2 regions of the Methylobacterium durans genome follow, and region 1 is predicted to be linked to the other one. Evidence: riboswitches for the same ligand, from Rfam matches in the RefSeq annotation. Region 1 holds a riboswitch; the other holds the start of a gene.
What was found. Region 1 has a riboswitch for thiamine pyrophosphate ahead of thiO (glycine oxidase ThiO). Riboswitches for the same ligand answer to the same signal wherever they lie in the genome.
Positions count from the first base shown of each region.

Region 2: it holds a riboswitch for thiamine pyrophosphate, as region 1 does, so the genes downstream of both, thiC (phosphomethylpyrimidine synthase ThiC) here and thiO (glycine oxidase ThiO) in region 1, are expected to answer to the same signal.

Region 1 covers NZ_CP029550.1:3,833,516-3,838,520, forward strand. The annotation lists gene rpoD (RNA polymerase sigma factor RpoD) at 1-1,144, shown strand, start outside; gene DK389_RS17525 (adenylate/guanylate cyclase domain-containing protein) at 1,303-2,571, shown strand; TPP riboswitch at 2,600-2,729, shown strand; gene thiO (glycine oxidase ThiO) at 2,801-4,015, shown strand; gene thiS (sulfur carrier protein ThiS) at 4,012-4,224, shown strand; gene thiG (thiazole synthase) at 4,228-5,005, shown strand, end outside.
Region 2 covers NZ_CP029550.1:3,937,718-3,942,722, forward strand. The annotation lists gene DK389_RS18005 (flagellin N-terminal helical domain-containing protein) at 1-1,163, opposite strand, end outside; gene DK389_RS18010 (hypothetical protein) at 1,299-1,664, opposite strand; gene thiC (phosphomethylpyrimidine synthase ThiC) at 2,169-4,061, opposite strand; TPP riboswitch at 4,133-4,241, opposite strand; gene DK389_RS18020 (alpha/beta hydrolase) at 4,290-5,005, shown strand, end outside.

The DNA of each region.
Region 1 (5,005 bases):
CGGCGAGACGACCACGCCGGCACAAGGGTCCAAGCAGGCCGAGCTGAAGGACATCGTCGTCGCGGACGTGAAGTCGCTCTCGCTCAACAACAACCGCATCGAGGCGCTGGTCGAGCAGCTCTACGACATCAACAAGCGGCTTCTGTCCCACGAAGGCCGGCTGATGCGCTACGCCGAGAGCCACGGCGTCGCCCGCGACGAATTTCTGCGCCACTACCAGGGCTGGGAGCTCGACCCGAACTGGATGGAGCGCGTCGGCACGCTCGGCGGCAAGGGCTGGAAGAACCTCGTCGAGAAGGGTGGCCGGCAGGTGGTGGACCTGCGCGAGCAGATCCTGACGCTTGCCTCCGAGACGGGCCTGGAGATCGGCGAGTATCGCAAGATCGTCAACATGGTCCAGAAGGGCGAGCGCGAAGCCCGTCAGGCCAAGAAGGAGATGATCGAGGCCAATCTCCGCCTCGTGATCTCGATCGCCAAGAAGTACACGAACCGCGGCCTGCAGTTCCTGGACCTGATCCAGGAGGGCAACATCGGCCTCATGAAGGCGGTCGACAAGTTCGAGTACCGGCGCGGTTACAAGTTCTCGACCTACGCCACGTGGTGGATCCGGCAGGCGATCACCCGCTCGATCGCCGATCAGGCCCGCACCATCCGCATCCCGGTGCACATGATCGAGACGATCAACAAGATCGTGCGCACCTCGCGGCAGATGCTGCATGAGATCGGGCGCGAGCCAACCCCGGAGGAACTGGCCGAGAAGCTGGCCATGCCCCTGGAGAAGGTCCGCAAGGTCCTCAAGATCGCCAAGGAGCCGATCTCGCTGGAAACGCCGATCGGCGACGAGGAGGACAGCCACCTCGGCGATTTCATCGAGGACAAGAACGTTGTGCTGCCGATCGACGCGGCGATCCAGTCGAACCTGCGCGAGACCACGACCCGTGTACTCGCCTCGCTGACGCCGCGCGAGGAGCGGGTGCTTCGGATGCGCTTCGGCATCGGCATGAACACCGATCACACACTCGAGGAGGTCGGCCAGCAATTCTCGGTGACACGCGAGCGCATCCGCCAGATCGAGGCGAAGGCGCTTCGCAAGCTGAAGCACCCGAGCCGCAGCCGGAAGCTCCGGAGCTTCCTCGACAACTGAGCGACAGTCTCGGAAATCCTCCTCCCCGGAGGGGGGAGGAGATCCGTGCGCCGAATTGCTATTTCTGGTTTCAGTCGCGCGCCGGTAATGTCCGTGTGCCGCGAGCGAATCCCTGCGCGGCCATTGTCGCCCGCGCGTCGCACCACCACCTTGGCCGTATGCTCGATCCTGGCTCCCGAAAGTCGCCGTCCTCGCCGACCGCCGACGCCGACGGTTCGGAAGCCGAGGGCGTGCCGTTCGGCCATCTCCAGGATTGCGTGGGCTTGCGCGACTGGCTCCTCAGCGAAGGCACGCGGACGCTCGCGGCCGACGATCTCCTGGCCGGGCTCGCGGAGCGCCTGAACGAACTCGACGTGCCCATCGATCGGGCGAGCACTGCCATCGACACCCTGCATTCGGAATATGCCGGTGTCGGCCGCACTTGGAACCGGGAGGAGGGCGCGACGGTGCGCCTGTTCCCGCACGGCGAGGCCTCGGACAAAGCGTACGAATCGAGCCCCTTCTACACCGTGCACCAGACCGGTGAATGGCTGATCCTCAACCTCGCCGAGACTGCGGACGACACCTATTCCATCATCCCTGAATTGAAGGCGGCGGGTTACCGCCACTACCTCGTGGCGCCCCTCATCTTCACCAGTGGCGCGCGCAACGGCATCACCTTCGCGACCCGTTCACCCGAGGGTTTCCGTGAGGATCACATCGCAATCCTCCGCTTCGTAATGCCGACGCTGGCGGCCGTTATGGAGATGCGCCTCGTGAACAAGCAACTCGATCAGGTGCTGCGGATCTACGTCGGAGACGAGCCGCACCGGGCGATCCTGTCCGGGTCCATCCGCCGCGGCCACGTGCAGCGCATCCGCTCGGCGATCCTGTTCGCCGACATGCGCGACTACACCCACATCTCCGCCGACATGACGCCCGAGGAGGCTGTCGACCTCCTCAACATCTTCTTCGACTGCCTCGTCCCCGCGATCGAGCGGGAGGGCGGGGAGATCCTGAAATATCTCGGCGACGGGCTCCTCGCGATCTTCCGCGAGCCTGGCGACGATCTCGGCGGCGCCGCGAAGGGCGCCCTGACCGCAGCGCAGGCCGCACTCGCCGCCCTCGACGAGGCGAACGGGCTCGGCCGCTTCGCGAACCCGGTGGCGGCCGGCATCGCGCTCCATCACGGCGAGGCGGCCTACGGCAATGTGGGTTCGGGCACGCGCCTCGACTTCACCGTGATCGGCCGCGACGTGAACCTCGCGAGCCGGCTCGCCCGGCTCAACCGGACGCTCGGCGAACCGCTGCTCATGTCGAAGCCCTTCGTGGATTTCCTGTGGGGCGATCCGGAACCCCTCGGCACCCATAGCCTCGACGGCTTCCCCGAGCCGATGGCGGTCTACCGTCCCGCGGCCAAGCCGGCCGCCTGCCGCAACCGGGCTTGACCCGGGGCAGCCGAGCGTCCAAATCTCGGGGTGTTCCAGGGAGATCCCCGGCAAGGGGCTGAGAAACCGATGGGCCGTCCTCGCGAGGACGGCGGCGCGGAAATCCTTCGAACCTGATCCGGCTCATACCGGCGTAGGGATTGGACCGCGGGTTTCCGACAAGGGCCCGGTTGCTTCCGAGAGAAGCGCGAGGACACCAATCTCTGCGGGCCATCGCGGAGGGTAATCCTTGGCATCCGTGCCGACCTCACCCATCGGACTCCGCCGCGCCGGGCAGGCGTCGGTCGCGCATGCCGATCTGCCGGTGCGCGCCGACATCCTCGTCATCGGGGGCGGCCTGATCGGGCTCTCGATCGCGTGGCGGCTGGCCGAGGCCGGCCGCTCGGTCACCGTGCTGGAGCGCGAGACCCTCGGGGCCGGCGCCAGCCTGGCAGCAACCGGGATGCTGGCGCCAGCCGCGGAGCACGAGCCCGGCTCCGACCTGCTTCTGCCGTTGGCCCTTGAGAGCCTGCGCCGCTGGCCGGCTTTCCGCGACGCGCTGCAGGCGGCCTCCGGCATCGGGATCGATTATCGGACGGACGGCACGCTCGTCGTCGCGGTCGGGCGCGACGAGGTGGAGCGGCTGCGCTTCCGCTACGAGTTGCAGCGCCGCTCCGGCGTCGCCGCCGAATGGGTGAGCGGTGCCGAGATCCGCCGCCGGGAACCGATGCTGCGCCCGACCGTGACGGCGGGCATCGCCTGTCCGCTCGACCATCAGGTCGATCCGCGGCTGGTGATGGCGGCACTCGCCACGGCGGCGGCGCGCGCGGGCGTGACCATCGTCGAGCGGGCGCCCGTCAGTGCCCTCGACTGGGCCGGCGGGCGGGTGATCGGCGCGCGCACGGAAGCCGGTGTCGTCGCGGCCGAGACCGTGATCCTGGCGACCGGCGCCTGGAGCGGGGAGGGCGGTCTCCTGCCCGAGGCGCTGTCCCTGCCCGTGCGGCCGATCAAGGGCCAGTCGCTCGCGCTGCGCACCGCACGGCGCACCGGCACGCTCTCGGGCATGGTCTGGACCGAGCAGGTCCATCTCGCGCCGAAAAGCGACGGGCACCTGATCGTCGGCGCGACTGTCGAGGATTGCGGCTTCCGCGACGGCGTCACCGCGGGCGGCCTCTACGCGCTGCTCGAAGGCGCACGGCGCGTCCTGCCGGGCGTCGAAGAGATGGAGGTCGAGGCGGTCTGGAGCGGCTACCGCCCGACTTCGGACGACGACGCCCCCATCATCGACGCGCTCGCGCCCGGCCTCATCGTGGCGACGGGCCATCACCGCAATGGCTACCTCCTGAACCCAGCCACCGCCGACGCCGTGACGGCGCTCGTCACCGAGGGCGCGCTGCCCGACTTCGCGCGCGCCTTCGATCTCGGCCGGTTCCGCGAAACCAACGGCATCAGGGCCACCGCATGAAGCTTACCGTCAATGGGCAACTCCGCGAGAGCGAGGCCGCCGACATCGAGTCCCTGTTCCGCTTCGAGGCCGAGGAGACCGGCATCGAGAGCCCGCAGGGCATCGCCATCGCGCTGAACGGCCGCGTCGTGCGCCGGACGGAATGGGCGCTCACGCCCGTCCGCGACGGCGACCGGGTCGAGATCGTGCGCGCCATGCAGGGAGGCTGAGAGATGACATCGACCGACACCGTGACGCCGATCCGCCCCTCGGAGGACGACCGGCTCGTCATCGCGGGCGTGAGCCTAACCTCCCGCCTCCTCATCGGCACGGCGGGCTACCCGACGCAGGCCATCATGCGCGAGGCGGTTGCGGCCTCGGGCTCCGAGGTGGTCACCGCCTCGATCCGCCGGGTATCGCTCCAGGGTCACGGCTCGGACACGCTGCGGACCCTGAAGGGCTATCGCTTCCTGCCGAACACCGCGGGCTGCGAGACGGCGCGCGACGCGATCATGACGGCGGAACTCGCCCGGGAAGCCCTCGACACGAACTGGATCAAGGTCGAGGTCATCGGGGATCGGGAGACCCTGTATCCCGACGTCGCCGAGCTGATCGAGGCCTGCCGCCATCTCGTCGACGACGGCTTCGTCGTGCTGCCCTATTGCAATGACGATCCGGTCGTCTGTCAGCGCCTGCAGGACATCGGCTGCGCCGCGGTGATGCCGATGGGCTCGCTGATCGGCTCCGGCATGGGTGTGGCGAATCCCGCCAACATCGAGCTGATCTGCCGCCGCGCCAGCGTGCCGGTCATCGTCGATGCCGGCATCGGAACCGCATCGGATGCGGTCGTCGCGATGGAACTTGGAGCTTCCGCCTGCCTCATCAACACGGCGGTGGCCAAGGCGGACGATCCGGTGCGGATGGCCCGCGCCATGCGCCACGCCGTCGAGGCCGGGCGCTTCGCGCATCTCGCCGGCCGCATCCCGCGGCGTGGCCGGGCGGAGCCGTCGA
Region 2 (5,005 bases), 100 kb from region 1:
AGCTGCTTGGTGAAGTCCTGGCGGGTCTGCACGGTCGAGAGGCTGGAGCCGAAGGTCGAGGCCAGCGAGCGCAGCGAGGTCAGCGCGTTCGTCAGCGTGTCCTTGGCCGTCGAGAGCGCGGTGTCGTCCTGGATGTTGAACGAGCCGGCCGGTCCGCCCGTGCCGTTGGCAGCCTGCCCGATGCCGAGCGACGCGGAGCTCAGGGTGGTGCCCTGGACGCTCAGCGACGATTGCGCGCTTCCGGTCTTCTCGTTGAACACCACGGACAGCGTATCGCCGCCGAGGAGGTTCTTGCCGTTGTAGCCGGAATCGCGGGCGAGCTGGTCGAGCTGCGTGGTCAGGTCGTTGAACTGCTTGACCAGGTTCGAGCGCACCGTCGAGTTGCCCGACGAGGTGACGCCGGTCGTGTAGTCCGTCGCCGCAAGGCCGAGCTTGGCGTTCAGTGTGCCCGACTGCGAGTCGGTCGTGGCCGCCGCGGCGGTCGCGCCCGAGCCGAAGCCGATCTTGAGCGTGTTCGAGCCCGTGCCCGTGACCGTCAGCTTGCCGCTGTCGTCCACGCTCGCGGTCGCGATGCCCGAGGCGTTGATGCCGTTGACGAGGTCCTGCACCGTCTGCGTGCCGGTGAAGGTGGCCGTGTACGTGGTCGAGCCGGCGTTGATGGTGAAGGCCAGCGCCGTGTTGGTCGAGGTGTCGATGCCGATGTCGCCGGAGGCCGAGGCGGTCGCCGCGTCCGCGGTGGTGTCGGCGCCGCCGAGCTTCTTGGCCAGCGTCGTGTCCTTCAGGCCCTTGCCGGTGGCGGTGGCCTCGGCCGCGACGGACAGGGCCGTGCCGGTCTTGGTGGGACGGTTAGCGGCGGCGTCGTTCTGGGCCTGCGTGATGGTCGACTGGAGCGACTGCACGAGCTTGGTGATGCCGTCGATGCCCTTGGAGGCGGCCTGGATGGTCTGGACGCCGTTCGAGATGCCGTCGAGCAGGCCCGAGAGGGCGTTCGAGCGGTCGTTCAGCGAGGCCGCGGTGAAGAAGTTGATCGGGTTGTCGAGGGCGCTCGCGACCTTCTTGCCGGTCGAGAGGTGGTTCTGCGTCGTCGCCTGAAGCGAGGCCGTGTCCTGAAGGGACAGAAGGCTCGAACGAACCGACGAGTTGAGAGAGATACCAGCGGCCATGATTGATGCTTCCTGTGCGGTTCTGTTCTCCTTCATGGAGAACATCGTCTTTGTGGACCGGGGCCTCTTGCGGCCGCGTTAAGTGAGACAGTTAAATTTGTACGATCATCGACTTTTCTCCGATCGCGGTCGGGATCAGGCCCGGCGCTCGACCGCGGCTCCGGGCTTCTGCACCGTCGCCTCGCTCGCCTCGCGGGCGTAGACGCGGGCGCGCAGCACCACCTCGTCCGGAATCTGGATGACGATGTCGCCGCTCGCCGGATCGACCACCTGATAGACCAGCGTCTGGCTCTCGGCGTCGCGGGTGTAGGCGCCACGGCCCGCGCCCTGCTGCGCGGCCTCGGATCCGGCGCGCGCCTCGGCGGCCTCGCCGATCGAGAGCGAGACGGCGGGTGCGAGCGGCGTCTGCGGCTCAGCGCGCGCGTCCGGCCGCGGCGGCGTCGCCGTCACGGGCGTCGCCGCGGCGACCGGCGGAGATGTTGCGACGGCTCTGATGTCCATGGCCCTGCTCCCATCTGGACGCAAACGAGCCCCATCAAGTCGCGAACACCGTTAGCGCGCTGTAAAATTCGGCCGCTCCGCTCCGCCGAACTCGAAAAAGAGTAAAAGAATGCTGAACGCAAACGGCGAAAAAAAGAAAATATGCGGCAGGTCGAAGGATAGATATTCAACTTTTGGCAACAGGCAATCCGGATTCGCCGGAGATCGATGATCCCATTTGGTTCATTTGCGTGGTCGGCTCGCCAGCACCAAGCAATGATCGCGATCAACGTTTCCTGCGTCGCCGGATGATCGCTCGGGATGCGCGCTCATCTCTTCGGTCGAGCCGAAGATTCGGGCCGATGCAGGCAATGCGCGCCGGATTCGGCCCGGCACATCTTCTGATTTCAATTTCGCGGATACTCGCGCCGCCAGCGAAAGGCGGCGCCGGAACGGAAACGGCCGGCCCGGGGCCCGAGGGCTCCCGGCCGGCCGCTGGCCGATGTCATCGATCGTCGGAGGCGACTATTCGGCGGCGTCGACGTAGAGTTTGCCGCCCTCCGCCAGGAATTCCTCCGACTTCGCCCGCATTCCGGCCTCCCGCTCGGCGCTCGACATCACCGGGGCCGTGTGGATGACCTCGCCGGCCTCCTCCATGGCCAGAACCTCGGCGCGAAGATCTTGCGTGATCTTCATCGAGCAGAATTTCGGCCCGCACATCGAGCAGAAATGCGCGACCTTGTGGGCATCCTTCGGCAGGGTCTCGTCGTGGTAGCTGCGCGCCGTATCCGGATCGAGGGACAGGTTGAACTGGTCCTCCCAGCGGAAGTCGAACCGCGCCCGGGAGAGGGCGTCGTCCCGCACCTGCGCGGCCGGGTGTCCCTTGGCGAGATCGGCGGCGTGGGCCGCGATCTTGTAGGTGATGACGCCAACCTTGACGTCGTCCCGGTTCGGCAGCCCGAGATGCTCCTTCGGCGTCACGTAGCAAAGCATTGCCGTGCCGAACCAGCCGATCATCGCAGCACCGATGCCCGACGTGATGTGATCGTAGCCCGGCGCGATGTCCGTCGTCAGCGGACCCAAAGTATAGAAAGGCGCCTCGCCGCATTCGCGCAGCTGTTTGTCCATGTTGACCTTGATCTTGTGCATCGGCACATGGCCGGGGCCCTCGATCATGACTTGGCAGCCCTTGTCCCAGGCGATCTTCGTCAGCTCGCCGAGCGTCTCGAGTTCCGCGAACTGCGCCGCGTCGTTCGCGTCCGCGATCGAGCCCGGCCGCAATCCGTCGCCCAGCGAGAACGAGACGTCGTAGGCCCGCATGATGTCGCAGATCTCGTCGAAACGCTCGTAGAGGAACGATTCCCGGTGCCCGGCCAAGCACCAGCGCGCCATGATCGAGCCGCCGCGGGAGACGATGCCGGTGACCCGCCGGGCCGTGAGCGGCACTTGCGCCAGGCGGACGCCCGCGTGGATCGTGAAGTAATCGATCCCCTGCTCGGCCTGCTCGATGAGCGTATCCTTGAACACCTCCCAGTCGAGCTTGAGTGGATCGCCGCCGACCTTCTCCAGCGCTTGGTAAATCGGCACTGTGCCGATCGGCACGGGGGAGTTGCGGACGATCCACGAGCGGATGTTGTGGATGTTGCGGCCGGTCGACAGGTCCATCACCGTGTCGGCGCCCCAGCGGGTCGCCCAGACCAGCTTCTCGACTTCCTCCGCCGCCGACGACGTCACGGCCGAATTGCCGATGTTGGCGTTGATCTTGACGAGGAAGTTCCGGCCGATCGCCATCGGCTCGACCTCGGTGTGGTTGATGTTGGCCGGGATGATGGCCCGCCCGAGCGCGACCTCGTCCCGCACGAATTCCGGCGTGATGAAGGGCGGCAGCGCCGCGCCGAAGCTCTCGCCGTCGGCGAGCTTGGCCTCGGCCTGCTCCAGCATCGCCTCGCGGCAGAGGTTCTCGCGGTGGGCGACGTAGATCATCTCCTCGGTGATGATCCCTGCCCTCGCAAACTCGTACTGCGTCACCATCTGGCCCGCCGCGGCCCGGCGCACGACGCGCTCGGCGGGGCAGGGGGCCACGAGCTTGTCCTCGCCGACGAAGCCGTTGTCCTCGGGCTTGACAGCGCGGGGCTCCACCGCCGCGTAGCCGCGCTTGGCGATCCACGGCTCGCGCACGCCCGGCAGGCCGGCATGGAGGTCGATGCGCGCATCCGCCTCGGTGTAGGGGCCCGACGCGTCGTAGACGCGCACCGGCGCCTCCTTGGGGTCGGTCAGCACGATCTCGCGATAGGGCACGCGGATGTCGTCGCGGCCCGCGACGGTGCCGTAAACTTTGCGCGAGCCGGTGACCGGACCGGTCGTCACGGTCTCGGGGCTGCCCTTCGGGAGGTCTTTGGGTCGGACGGGTGCGTTCATCGTGGATCTCTCCTGGCGTTGGAGCGATCCGAACTCGTCACAGGTCAGAATGGGCGCGGCCGCCTTGTCGTCTTGCCGCGAGTTCCCGTCCCTCCGCCGGTATGAGCCGGATCAGGTTCAAGGGTCAGGACGTAGCGTCCTATCTCAGCCCCCTGTCTCGGGGCTCCCCTCGGAACGGTTCAAATCTTTACGGGCCGCGGCCCTTTGTCAATGCGCGGATGTTTCGGCTTGGCTCGGAGAGCCGGCCGCGCCACCGTGCGGCCGATCCGCATGCGCATCCTCAGCCTGATCCTCGCCGCGGCCGCCGGCCTCTACGTTCTGGCCATTGGCCTGCTCGCATTCTTCCAGCGCACCCTCATCTATCCGGGCGCCTTCACCGCGCCCCGTGCCCTCGCGAGTGTGGAACCGCCCGCCGGAGCCCAGACGGTGAGGGTGGCAACTGCGGACGGCGAGACGCTGCACGGGCTCTGGCGTCCGCCTAGGCCTGGTTGCGGCGTCGTGCTCACCTTTCACGGCAACGGATCGCGCCCGGAGCCGCATGCGGAGCGCTTCTCGGCCGATGCTTGGGCACGGAACGGCTGGGGCGTCCTCGCCATCGCCTACCGGGGCTACCCGGGCTCGACGGGAAGCCCCAGCGAGGATGGCCTCATCGCGGACGGGGAGGCGGCGTACCGGGAGATCAGCCGTCGTGCGCCCGGGGCGCCGGTGCTGCTCCACGGCCACTCCCTCGGGACGGCGATCGTCGCGGCGCTCGCCCGCACCCACACGGCAATCGGCCTCTATCTCGAGGCGCCCTTCGATTCGATGAGCGCGATGGTGCGGCTGCGCTTTCCCTTGGCCCCGCCCTGGCTTCTCCGGGACACTTACCCGAACGACGAGCGCCTCGCGGGGGCGACGATGCCGGTCTTCATCGTCCACGGCCTGTCGGACCCCGTGATCCCGAT